4 regions of the Klebsiella sp. genome follow, and region 1 is predicted to be linked to each of the others. Evidence: predicted binding sites of a transcription regulator. Region 1 holds the regulator's gene; each other region holds the start of a gene.
What was found. The regulator Fur, encoded in region 1, represses iron uptake genes when iron is present. The targets are predictions, from matches to a motif close to ATAATAATGAGAACNACTATCAA.
Positions count from the first base shown of each region.

Region 2: zupT (zinc transporter ZupT) is a predicted target of Fur. The motif match lies at 1,626-1,648, and genes of this name have one in related genera.
Region 3: QVF11_RS15550 (TonB-dependent receptor domain-containing protein) is a predicted target of Fur. The motif match lies at 1,321-1,343, and genes of this name have one in related genera.
Region 4: QVF11_RS27490 (TonB-dependent siderophore receptor) is a predicted target of Fur. The motif match lies at 1,815-1,837, and genes of this name have one in related genera.

Region 1 covers NZ_JAPUEW010000075.1:120,097-123,351, reverse strand. The annotation lists gene ybfE (LexA regulated protein) at 1-244, shown strand, start outside; gene fldA (flavodoxin FldA) at 395-925, shown strand; gene fur (ferric iron uptake transcriptional regulator) at 1,217-1,669, shown strand; gene QVF11_RS22580 (ChiQ/YbfN family lipoprotein) at 1,740-2,072, opposite strand; gene chiP (chitoporin ChiP) at 2,120-3,255, opposite strand, start outside.
Region 2 covers NZ_JAPUEW010000027.1:73,823-77,077, forward strand. The annotation lists gene QVF11_RS08930 (glutathionylspermidine synthase family protein) at 1-625, shown strand, start outside; gene ygiD (4,5-DOPA-extradiol-dioxygenase) at 669-1,460, opposite strand; gene zupT (zinc transporter ZupT) at 1,656-2,426, shown strand; gene QVF11_RS08945 (fimbrial-like protein) at 2,888-3,255, shown strand, end outside.
Region 3 covers NZ_JAPUEW010000049.1:132,310-135,564, reverse strand. The annotation lists gene sitD (iron/manganese ABC transporter permease subunit SitD) at 1-484, shown strand, start outside; gene QVF11_RS15560 (nitrous oxide-stimulated promoter family protein) at 534-878, opposite strand; gene QVF11_RS15555 (Rdx family protein) at 956-1,240, opposite strand; gene QVF11_RS15550 (TonB-dependent receptor domain-containing protein) at 1,469-3,255, shown strand, end outside.
Region 4 covers NZ_JAPUEW010000099.1:42,767-46,021, reverse strand. The annotation lists gene QVF11_RS27500 (YciC family protein) at 224-967, shown strand; gene QVF11_RS27495 (septation protein A) at 1,019-1,558, shown strand; gene QVF11_RS27490 (TonB-dependent siderophore receptor) at 1,885-3,255, shown strand, end outside.

The sequences.
Region 1 (3,255 bases):
GCGTCGGCCGGGTAGACCGAAAACCAATCCGCTTTCACGCGACGAACAGCTGCGTATCAACAAACGCAATCAGCTCAAGCGCGATAAAGTTCGCGGTTTGAAGCGCGTTGAGCTGAAGCTCAATGCCGATGCGGTTGATGCGCTCAATGAGCTGGCCGAAGCCCGCAACATGAACCGCAGCGATCTGATTGAAGAGATGCTGATGAACCAACTGGCGGCCCTGCGCAGCCAGGATAAAGCCTAAAACCCTCAAAAAATAAGCTTTCATGTAGCAGAGTGTGCAGTCGGGCGTGATTGCTGTTTCCGCGCCCTTCTCAGTTCTGCTATCATTGCCCCTATCTGTGGGCATTTAAGTCCCTACCACATCATTAAGTTTCAAGAGGTTATTTTACTCATGGCAATCATCGGCATCTTTTTTGGCAGCGACACCGGCAACACCGAAAATATTGCAAAAATGATTCAAAAGCAGCTTGGTAAAGATGTTGCTGATGTGCGCGACATTGCCAAGAGCAGCAAAGAAGATCTGCAAGCTCACGATATTCTGCTGCTCGGCATCCCAACCTGGTACTACGGTGAAGCACAGTGTGACTGGGATGATTTCTTCCCGACGCTGGAAGAAGTCGATTTCAACGGCAAACTGGTCGCGCTGTTTGGCTGCGGCGATCAGGAAGACTACGCTGAATACTTCTGTGATGCGCTGGGTACCATTCGCGACATCATCGAACCCCGCGGCGCCACTATCGTTGGTCACTGGCCGACCGCTGGATATCATTTTGAAGCATCTAAAGGTCTGGCAGATGACGACCACTTCGTGGGTCTGGCCATCGACGAAGACCGTCAGCCAGAACTGACTAACGAACGCGTGGAAAAATGGGTAAAACAGATTTCTGAAGAGCTGCACCTCGAAGAAATCAAGAATGCCTGAGTCTAAACGGCGTTATCGTCAGATTTCGCCGAATTAATAGATAAAAGCAATCAAAGTTATAGCTACAAGTTTTTAACTTTTAATCACATATCTGTACAATGTCCTCTGATTTAACGAGGTCACGTGAAGCACTTTGTAGCCAGTGCCTCGTTTTTGACAGCATACAAGGCCCGATGCTTGCAGTTTTCATTTCACCATGGCAGTTCTATAATGAGACGCATTACATCGGGTGATTCTCTGTATTACTTCCGTTGATGGAAGTAGATCGTTTAGCAACAGGACAGATTCCGCATGACTGACAACAATACCGCATTAAAGAAGGCTGGCCTGAAAGTGACACTTCCGCGATTAAAAATCCTGGAAGTCCTGCAGGAACCGGATAACCATCATGTCAGTGCGGAAGACTTATATAAACGCCTGATTGATATGGGTGAAGAGATTGGTCTGGCAACCGTCTATCGCGTACTGAACCAGTTCGACGACGCCGGCATCGTCACCCGTCATAATTTCGAAGGTGGTAAATCCGTTTTCGAGCTAACGCAACAGCATCATCACGATCATCTGATTTGCCTTGATTGCGGCAAAGTGATCGAATTTAGCGATGACTCAATTGAAGCTCGTCAACGTGAGATTGCCTCCCGACACGGTATTCGCCTCACCAACCACAGCCTGTACCTGTACGGTCACTGTGCAGAAGGCGATTGCCGCGAAGATGAACATGCCCACGACGCGGTGGAAAAGTAATTCCCCGTTGCGTAAGCAGCAAAAAGCCAACCTGACGGTTGGCTTTTTTTATGGCTACGAAAAGTAAAAATCAGGGTTTCGTGTTGTTGCTACGAATCTCTTTCCAAATCTGGTCACAGCGCGACTGTACTGCCTGATCGTTACCGGTTTTACGCGCCTGGATACATTGCTGGTAATCCAGTACTCGCACGCTTTCCTGGGTGGCGAACTGCTGATGCTGCTTCTCTTGCTTCAGAACGTCTAATACGCTCTGGCAGGCTTCGACTTTATCTGGGTTACCTTCAGCAGTATTAATACAGGCGCTGTAGGCATCTTTTAACTTTGAATCCTCTTTCGGCGCTGGCGACTGCGTGCAGGCAACCAGACCTGCCGCCACAATGGCGACAAGCAATAGCTTCTTCATAATCGACCTCGGGAAATTGCGGCAGGATCACGCCCGCCGCACTGGCATCAGAAAATGGTGAATGGAGCAATAACCATGAACTTCACGTCGCGCTCATCCTGGAAGATGTTGCCGTAGCCGCCGCTCCAGCTTGGGATATCGGAGTGGTTGTCGTATTGAGTAAAGTGCAGTTTAAACAGCGTACCCTTCGCGCGTCCTTCCTGTACGGTGTACATCGCATCCAGGCTATAGGCTGACTCTTCCAGACGTTTGTCAGGGTTGTAGTAAGCATCAGGAGAAGACATTTTTCCTGGTTTTGCATCCCATGCATAAACATAGGACGCGCCGAAGGCCCAACCCGGCATATTCCAGTTCTTCATGTCATACATCGCACCGAAGAACACCGCTTTTTCACCGTTGGCGTTGAAGTCAGAGCGGTTATCCCACCAGACATCCAGACGACCGTTAGATGAGGCGTAAGTCGGCGTCATACGCTGCAGGAAGTAGCCCTGCTGACCATCGGCTTTAACCCAGGTTCCTTCCAGGCGCAGGTCGAGAACATCAGCAACCTTATAGCCAAAGGTCAATGCCTGTAGCCAGGCGGTACCATCATAAATATCGTTCGCCCCGCCGTTGCTGACTTTATCGCGAGTACCGTAGAACTGGTAGCTGGTGGTTAGCGGCGTGCCTGCGACATCAAATTTGTAGCTGGCCTTAGCGAAATACTGGTCGATGTAACCCTGTGCCTGGCCAAATGCGGCTTCCAGCACGAGGTCATTTTTAAAATCATACTTGGCGCCGAGAGAGTGGAGATAATCAACCTTGGTTTTCTTGTCGTTCTGATAGAACTCATCCATCTCAATGTGCCACGGCGCTTTATATTCGTTTGTCCACATATAGGAGAAACTCAGCGCGCCCGCATCGCCGTAGTCAAAATTAGCACCGGCTTCAGCCCCCTGATAGGTACCCGGCATAAAGCTCCAGTGCGGAGCCAGCAAGGTTTGACCGGTAGGCTGGATATAGCCAGCACGCGCCCATGCCGGGCCAAATTTAAATTTGGCGGCTGCTTTGTACAGGCTGATCCCGCTCTTATCACCGGAATAGTCTTCATCGTAAGTTTTATTGCGTGAGGAGAAAGCGATTTCGTTCGGGTGTCCGCTGTCGCTGCTTTCACCCATTTCGATGGCGGTAAAGGCCGCAACAT
Region 2 (3,255 bases), on a different contig from region 1:
TCGCGATACCGTTGAAGATCGCGGCACCGTGCAGTATCTGCAGGACTGTGCCGCAGAAGCGGGTGTAGCGACCGAATTCCTCTATATCGAAGAAATTGGTTTGGGCGAAAAAGGTCAGTTTACCGACCAACAGGACCAAGTAATAGGCAACCTGTTCAAACTCTACCCGTGGGAGTATATGCTGCGCGAAGTGTTCTCTACCAAACTGGAAGATGCTGGCGTTCGCTGGCTGGAACCGGCATGGAAGGGCATCATTTCCAACAAAGCATTGCTGCCGTTGCTGTGGGAGATGTTCCCGAATCATCCCAATCTGCTGGCGGCTTACTTCAGCGAAGATGCTCACCCGGAGATGGAGAAGTACGTCATTAAGCCGATCTTCTCCCGCGAAGGGGCTAACGTATCTATCGTGGAAAACGGCAAAGTAGTAGAAGCAGTAGAAGGTCCGTACGGTGAAGAAGGCACCATCGTGCAGGAGTTTTACACGCTGCCAAAGTTTGGCGATAGCTACACGCTCATCGGTAGCTGGCTGATTAACGATCAACCTGCGGGGATCGGTATTCGCGAAGACCGGGCATTGATTACCCAGGATCTGTCGCGTTTCTATCCGCACGTTTTCACTGAGTAATACCTAACCCCGACAGCATTACTCTGCCGGGGTTATCACTTCTTTAAGCACCAATCACCACTGACAGCATGCTGAGCGACCCCATTTCGATCCCTTCGACAGGAATAGTAATGGGTTCTTCACCATCCCACGCCCCCAGGACATAAAGCAGAGGCAGGAAGTGGTCTGCGGTCGGGTTGGATAGCGATCCGCCTTCATGCGCCAGATAGTTCACTAACGGATGTTCAGCAACCGCACCTTTCCAGGCCAGGTTCGCTTTCACGTAATCATTAAACGACTCAGCCCAGGGATATGGCGTGCTTTCACCATGCCAACGCGCGGTACGCAGGTTATGTACCACGTTGCCGCTTGCCACCAGCATAATGCCCTCATCACGAAGTTGCGCCAGCTTGCGCCCCATTTCCAGATGCCAGGCAGCAGGTTTAGTGCTATCAATGCTCAGTTGCACCATAGGAATATCCGCATCGGGGTACATCTTAATCAACACCCCCCACGAACCATGGTCAAAACCCCAAGCTTCTTTATCCAGCGTCACAGGCACTGGCGCCAGTAACTCAACCAAGCGCTGTGCCAGTTGAGGAGAACCCGGTGCCGGGTAATGCGTATCGTATAGCGCCTGCGGGAAGCCACCAAAATCATGAATGGTTTTCGGCGCTTCCATCGCGGTCACTCCCGTACCGCGCGTGAACCAGTGCGCAGAAATCACTACAATCGCTTTTGGTCGCGGTAGCGCTTCACCCAGATGGTGCCAGGCGCGAGTATAGATGTTATCTTCCAGCACGTTCATTGGGCTGCCATGACCTAAAAATAGCGCGGGCATACGGGTACGGGACATGATGATATCCTTAATTCAGATGAATTTGATGTATTCACATTACGCGCTTTTGCTGCAGGATAAACTCTGATAAGCATGATGATGATCGTCAGAAAATTTGAATGTAAGAGGTGGTAAAGAGTTCATTCTTCCTCTCGCGGTCGGCAATTAATACAGATATTATTAATGATAATCATTATCATAAGGAGGTGAATAATGTCATCACCAGTTATATTGACCCTGTTAGCAGGTAGTGCCACCTTTATCGGTGCCATTTTCGGCGTTATCGGGCAGAAGCCGTCCAATCGCTTATTGGGATTTTCCCTGGGTTTCGCTGCCGGGATTATGCTGCTGATCTCACTGATGGAGATGTTGCCCGCCGCGCTGAGAACCGAAGGCATGTCACCATTGCTTGGCTACGGTATGTTTATTATCGGCCTGCTGGGCTACTTTGCTCTTGACCGCCTGCTACCGCACGCCCACCCGCAGGATCTGATGATCCCAGGCATCTCGCGCCCGCGTAATTTGCGGCGTACGGCAATGCTCCTGACGTTAGGCATCAGCCTGCATAACTTTCCGGAGGGAATCGCCACCTTCGTGACGGCCAGCAATAACCTTGAGTTAGGTATGGGGGTCGCATTAGCAGTCGCGCTACACAATATTCCTGAAGGACTGGCGGTCGCCGGTCCGGTATACGCCGCCACCGGTTCCAGAAGTAAAGCCGTGTTCTGGGCTGGCATTTCCGGTATGGCGGAAATCCTCGGTGGCCTGCTGGCCTGGCTTATCCTCGGCAGTCTGGTATCTCCGGTAGTAATGGGGGCAATTATGGCCGCTGTCGCCGGGATAATGATCGCGCTCTCGGTTGATGAACTCATGCCGCTGGCAAAAGAGATAGATCCTCAGAGCAATCCCAGTTATGGGGTATTGTGCGGAATGTCAGTGATGGGATTAAGTCTGGTTATACTGCAAACAATGGGGATTGGCTAAATTAATGCTCCAAATATCTGGGGTATTATATTTCGCTTGTCAATTCACCATGTGAATTCATGGTAAATGATAAATAAAAAAACAATATCCTGTTTAACCCCAAGGAAATTGAACTTATTTATATATATTATTTAATAATATTTCCACTTGTTTTTTAATATTAAAACAGGATAGCTCCCACGGTCAAAAAAAGATCATAAAATTCACAAAATGGATTATTTTTCGATAACTTACACAAAAAATCATTATAAAAACAAGGAAAGTCTTAAAATACATACATTTTAGAGAATTTTTTAAGCACGCCTTACAATTTAATTAACTATAAGTAACAAGTGTAACAGATGGTTACGTGATAATTTCCGCGTCGTGAGTTAATATTGCTTTCATGAAACTTTAATATTTAACTCCAGAAAGTTATTTATATCCGTTCTAAATGAGTTCTTTATAAAGGATTATATTCCATGTTTAAAAAAACGCTGCTTGCTGTTGTCACTACCGCTCTTTTTTCTGCTACTGCTTTTAATGCAAGCGCTGACGATCAGGGCCACGGTATTGTCACTTTCTCTGGTACTGTAATTACTGCACCTTGCTCTGTTGCACCGGAAAGCTCTCAGATTGACGTAGATCTGGGTCAGGTTGCTGATACCGTACTGAACGGTGGCCAGTATTCACAGTCTGCAGACTTCACTATTAAACTGCAGGACTGCGTTCTGACCAGCACTGATACTGAGGGGGTAAAAACCACTATTGATAAAGTCAATGTGACCTTCACTTCTGCTAACGTAGATACTACTGACACCAGCCTGATGGCTAACACTAAAGAAAACAA
Region 3 (3,255 bases), on a different contig from region 1:
TGGCGACATGCTGGGTATTTCCGCCAGCGACATTGTGCAAACGTCGCTGATTGCGCTGGCAATCGCGCTGATTATCGGTCTGAAGTGGCGCGATTTTCTGCTGCACGCCTTCGACCCGAACCAAGCGAAAGCCAGCGGTTTGCGCTGCGGGCTGCTGCATTACGGGCTGCTGTGCATGATTGCGCTGACCATTGTGGCGACGCTAAAAGCGGTGGGGATTATTTTGTCGATTTCGCTGCTGATAGCCCCGGGGGCGATCGCGCTACTGCTGACGCGGCGGTTTGTCAGCGCCTTGCTGCTGGCGGTGGCGATTGCGGTGAGCTGTTCGCTGGGCGGCGTGTGGCTGTCGTTTTATCTCGATAGCGCTCCTGCGCCAACCATCGTAGTGTTGTTTACCCTGTTATTTATTATCGCGTTTGTCTGTACATCGGTTCGCGATAGTCAAACCCAAGCCGATTCCGGCGAGGCCCCGGGTCGCGGCTAGCGCCTTACCCGGGCCACCTGGCTGGGCATCGCCTCCGGGGAACTCACGGCTACTTTTTGGGTCGGTACTTTTCCGGTAACTCCGGCACCGGCCGTTTATCATCAATCAGGTGGCGGATGGTCAGAATCGGGTGCCGCCAGAGCATCCTCGGCCCCGCCCAGCGCATAATTTGCTTCATTTCTTCGCGTTTAGCAGGCTGATAGCAGTGCACCGGGCACTGCTTACAGGCCGGTTTTTCTTCACCAAATATGCACTTATCCAGACGCTTGTCGGCATAGGCGTTGAGCGCCTGATAATGTTCCGCATCTTCATGGGCATCCGGGCAACGGCGCTGATAGAGCGTAATCATGCTGCTAATGGTCTTTTTTTCCCGCGCAATACGTTTGCCCGCCATTGCCTGTTCCTCACCGATAAAGATGCATTAATAATACACATTTAAAGGAGACGATGCAGCCCGATACTCCTTGAGGATTATGCCGGTTTATCCACGTGCCCCAGCGGTTTCTCCGGGAAGCAAACGTCGCGGACCCGACGCTTCAGCTCCGCCGCATCGGGGAAACCACCATCCTGCTTACGCTCCCAAATTTGCACATCATCAACGGTCACCACGAAGATCCCCCCGGTTCCCGGTACCAGGGTCACTGAGCCAATATCAGTGCTGAAACTATGCAGTAGTTCCTGGGCCATCCAGCTGGCGCGCAGCATCCAGTTGCACTGCGAACAGTAGGTAATGGTAATAGCGGCTTTGTGACTCATCGGTTTCTCGCTGTCAGTAAAAGGATGAATTGTAAACAACTTGCAGATTAATTGAGGAATAAATGATTATTTTGTTGCAAACGATAATACCTATCATTACCATTCTCAATCAATAAATGCGACATATACATATGGATTATCGATCGTCCGCAAAGGAATAACGGGACACACCTGCACTCTGGAAGTAACGCGTGAGCCGATACTAATAATTATCAAGGCGTGGCTACTATGTATAACTCCACTCAATCAACAGCATGGTTTAAGAAAAGCCTGCTGGTGACTTCTTTGCTTGCAGCAATCTATCAGACCTCCGCCGGGGCGGCTGATACCACCAACGATTCATCATCCGACGATAGTTCAGAACAGATGACCGTGACCGCGCCAGCCCCCGTGCTGAAAGCGGGCAGCGAGCATTCCATCAGCGCTCAGGAACTGCAGGATAAAGGGGCCAACGACTTTGGCTCCATCATGCGCTACGAACCGCTGATTAGCGCAATCGGCGCCAGCGGCGGTTCCGGCAACGGCAAAAGCGGCTTCGACCGGGGCGGTTATACCGGCTACAACATTCGCGGCATGGAGAGCAACCGCGTCGGTATCGACGTCGACGGCATCGCTCAGCCGAACGCCACCGGGCGCAGCTACGCCAGCCGCGCGGGCCTCAATACTTTCGGGATGGGCCGCGACTATATTGACCCGTACATGTACGGCAGCATCGATATTCAGTCCGGAGCCACCTCAACCGAGACCGCCAACAGCTCCATCGGCGGCAATGTCTCCTTCCGCCCGAAATCCGCAGATGACTATCTGCATCCGGGCAAAACCAGCGCCTTCGGCTACCGCAGCGGCTACAACTCAGCAGACCGCAGCTGGCACAACGGCGTCACCGTCGCCGGCGGTGACGAAACCCTGCGCGGGATCTTCGTCTACAGCCGCCGCGACGGCCAGGAAACAGAAAATAACAGCGGGACCGTCGATTCATACCCGGCTAACTGGCACTCCGACGCCTTTTTAGCCTCCGGGATCTGGCGGCCGAATGACGAACATAAGCTGACCAGCACCTTCGATTACTACCATAAAACCAACCACACCCATTACGATGCCTGGGACTCCAGCGGTAACAGCGTTATCGGCACCTCTAACCAGACCAGCCAGACCCGCCGCTGGGGCCTGAGCCTGAAAGATGACTGGACGCCGATGAATGACTATATCGACAGCGTCTCGACCAAAGTCTACTACCAGCATACTGAGTCCCATGACTGGACATATATGCCGGACAGCATCACCCGTGCGATGCAAACGGTAAGCTCCGACTACGATACCGATACCTGGGGTATTCAGAGCGCGCTGGCGAAATCCATTGGCCGCCACGATCTGAGCGCCGGCTTTAACGCCAGCACCACCAAAACCCAGCGGCCATTAACCCAGTCTCCAACCCCGAGCGCCTTTAGCGAAATCATGCAGCCGGACGCCGACAGCCGAGGCTATATCGTTGCAGGCTTCATGCAGGACAAGATTAACTTTGACCTCGACAGCCATAACTTTGCCGTCATCCCGGGCATTCGCGTAGTACATCAGTCGACTAAGCCGGAGGACGTCTCTGACCTGGCCAACAACAGCAGCGTACTGACCGGTTCTGCCGTCTCAAATCTGTACGGTAAGAACTCCGATACCCAGGCGCTGCCGTCGCTGGCCTTCCAGTACGATATCGCTCCGCGCCTGATGACTTACCTGCAGTACCAGCGCGGGGCGCAGTTCCCGAACGCCAGCCAGCTGTATGGATCCTGGAACCTCGGCTCCAGCTACGCCGGACGCGCACAGTACGCGCTGATCGGTAATACCGATCTGAAAACCGAAACCAGCGATAACTTCGAGTGGGGGATGAAGGGCGAAGTCACCGAAGGCATCACCATGCGCACCGCCCTGTTCTACAACAGCTACAAGAACTTTATCGCCTATACCCGCTACACCCGCGCCAATAACCCAACTCAGTTCACCAACGTACCGTCGAACATCTA
Region 4 (3,255 bases), on a different contig from region 1:
TTAACATTTATTGATCCAGATTAATTTTCACTTTTTCAATGCAATCAGTGATAAGCGCGCAACATCAAAATCCTGCTTTTGCGCTACTCAAGGCAGCGCATCGCTGGTTTCCTCTTCTATTTACAAAGATATACTTAGCGCGCAGGAGCAGAGACTGCTACCCAGCCGCGATTTGCGGTACAATCGCCCGCTAGTTAACACCTGCAATACTCAAGGAGAATGCATGTCTATCACGGCGAAGTCCGTCTACCGTGACACCGGAAACTTTTTCCGCAATCAGTTCGTTACTATCCTGCTGATTGCGCTGCTATGCGCGTTCATAACGGTAGTACTTGGCCATGCCTTTTCACCCAGTGAAGAGCAGTTATCGATCTTGAGCCAGGGCGATAGCCTGGCGGGTAGCGGTGGGCTGTTCGAGCTGGTCCAGAGCATGACGCCGGAGCAACAGCAGATCCTGCTGCGCGCTTCCGCCGCCTCCACGTTCTCCGGTCTGGTGGGTAATGCCATTCTTGCTGGCGGCGTTCTGCTGATGATTCAGATGATCTCCGCCGGTCAGCGCGTCAGCGCTCTACGGGCGATCGGCGCTTCCGCACCGGTATTGCCAAAGCTGCTGCTGCTGATCCTGCTGACGACCTTTGTGGTCCAGATGGGGATGATGCTGGTGGTGGTGCCGGGCGTCCTGCTGGCTATCGTGCTCTCTTTCGCGCCGGTAATGCTGGTGCAGGATAAAATCGGTATCTTCAGCGCCATGCGTAGCAGTATGCGCCTGGCGTGGGCCAATGTACGCCTGGTGGCTCCGGCTATCATCGGCTGGCTGCTGGCGAAAACCCTGCTGCTGCTGTTTGCCTCCAGCTTCGCGGTACTGACGCCAAACGTTGGCGCTGTGGTAATAAATACTCTCAGCAATCTGATCTCCGCATTGTTGCTGATCTATTTATTCCGCTTGTATATGCTTATTCGCAACTAACTTAATCCGGGCCGGATCCTCCCGGCCCTTCCTGAACAACGGAATCGATGTATGAAGCAGTTTTTGGATTTTTTACCGCTGGTAGTCTTCTTCGCATTCTACAAGCTTTACGATATCTACGCCGCGACGACCGCGCTGATTATCGCCACGGCCATTGTGCTGATCTACAGCTGGGTGCGCTATCGCAAAGTCGAGAAAATGGCGCTGATTACTTTTGTACTGGTCGCCGTATTCGGCGGACTGACCATCTTCTTCCATAACGACGAGTTTATTAAATGGAAGGTGACGGTTATCTACGTTCTGTTCGCCAGCGCGCTGCTGTTTAGCCAGTGGGTGATGAAAAAGCCGCTGATCCAGCGCATGCTGGGTAAAGAGCTGACGCTGCCGCAGCAAGTGTGGTCGCGCCTGAATCTGGCCTGGGCGGTGTTCTTCATCCTGTGCGGGTTGGCGAATATCTACATCGCTTTCTGGCTACCGCAGAATATTTGGGTCAACTTCAAAGTCTTCGGCCTGACGGCTCTGACGCTGGTGTTCACCCTGCTAAGTGGCGTTTACATCTATCGCCATATGCCGCAGGACGACAATCACTAAGTTCGCTTCGGCACGCATAATTCTCTGCGTGCCGCCCTTCTTTTCCCTTACCATTCAATTTATTCCCCCTTCAGACAACTAATTAAATTTCAGGTTTGTCGACACTAAACCGGTTTAACTCATTATTCTGAGTCCCTCCGACAGCATTTCCCATTGAGACTGATTTCTAACCGTCGAAAACGTTTCTTCATTATCCTTGCCATAAGTTGGAAAGTTGCGGCAATTGTGAGGATTTCATGGAGATTCCCTCCCTACAATTGTAATGATAATAATTATCATTGATATTCTCGATCTCAATTTTTCATGATTTGATATGGATATTCATAATGAGACCGCAGAAAAATCACATAGCAACGCCTCTTGCCCTGGCCATCGCAGGCTTACTTAGCCCGGGTGTTTTCGCCGAAGAGGTAGAGCAGGATACCGAAACGATGGTCGTTCGGGGAACCGCTGAAGAAGCGCTCAAACAGCAGCCGGGCGTTTCGATCATCACCGCAGAAGATATCGCTAAAGATCCGCCGGTTAACGATCTGTCAGAAATCATTCGTAAAATGCCCGGTGTCAATCTGACCGGCAACAGCGCCAGCGGCAGTCGCGGCAACAACCGACAGATTGATATTCGCGGCATGGGGCCGGAAAACACGCTGATTCTTATCGATGGCGTGCCCGTCAGTTCAAGAAACTCGGTACGTTATAGCTGGCGCGGCGAGCGCGATACCCGCGGCGACAGCAACTGGGTTCCGCCGGAAATGGTCGAGCGTATCGAGGTTCTGCGCGGCCCTGCTGCGGCGCGCTACGGCTCCGGCGCCGCGGGCGGCGTGGTGAATATTATTACTAAACGCCCGACTAACGACTGGCACGGCTCGCTTTCGCTCTATACCAATCAGCCGGAAAATAATAAAGAAGGCTCCACCAACCGGGCTAACTTTAACCTTAACGGACCACTGGCCGGCGATGCCCTGACGATGCGTCTGTACGGCAACATAAACAAAACGGAGCCCGATGCCTGGGATATCAACCATGCGCAAAATGGCTCTTATGCCGCAGGCCGCGAAGGCGTTCGCAACAAAGATATTAACGCCCTGCTGTCATGGAAAGTGACGCCGCAGCAGATTGTCGATTTCAGCTACGCCTATAGCCGCCAGGGCAATATTTATGCCGGAGATACTCAGTACAGCAACGGCAACGTCAGTCCAAACGGGCTGGTGGATTCGCTTTACGGCCAGGAAACAAACCGGATGTATCGTCAGACCTGGGGCCTGACCTATAACGGCATCTGGGACTGGGGCCAGTCGAAAGCGGGCGTCTACTACGAAAAAACCAACAACACCCGCCTGAAGGAAGGTTCCACCGGCCGCGTAGAAGGGATGATCAACAGCGATGAATATGCCACCAGCCGACTGGAATCATGGCGATCAACCGGCGAGTTGAATATTCCTTTCAACTGGTTGGCTGAACAGACCCTCACGTTGGGTATGGAGTGGAATCGCGATGAACTGAATGACCCAGCGTCGATGCTGGCTACCAGCACGGGCGAAGATATTACTAACGGCATTTCCGGAGATCCTTCGCAACGTAGCACCAAAAATAGCGCCACCCTGACCGGTATCTATCTCGAAGACAATATTGAAGCGACGCCGGGCACCAATATTATTCCCGGTCTGCGCTTTGACTATCACAACGATTTCGGCAGTAAC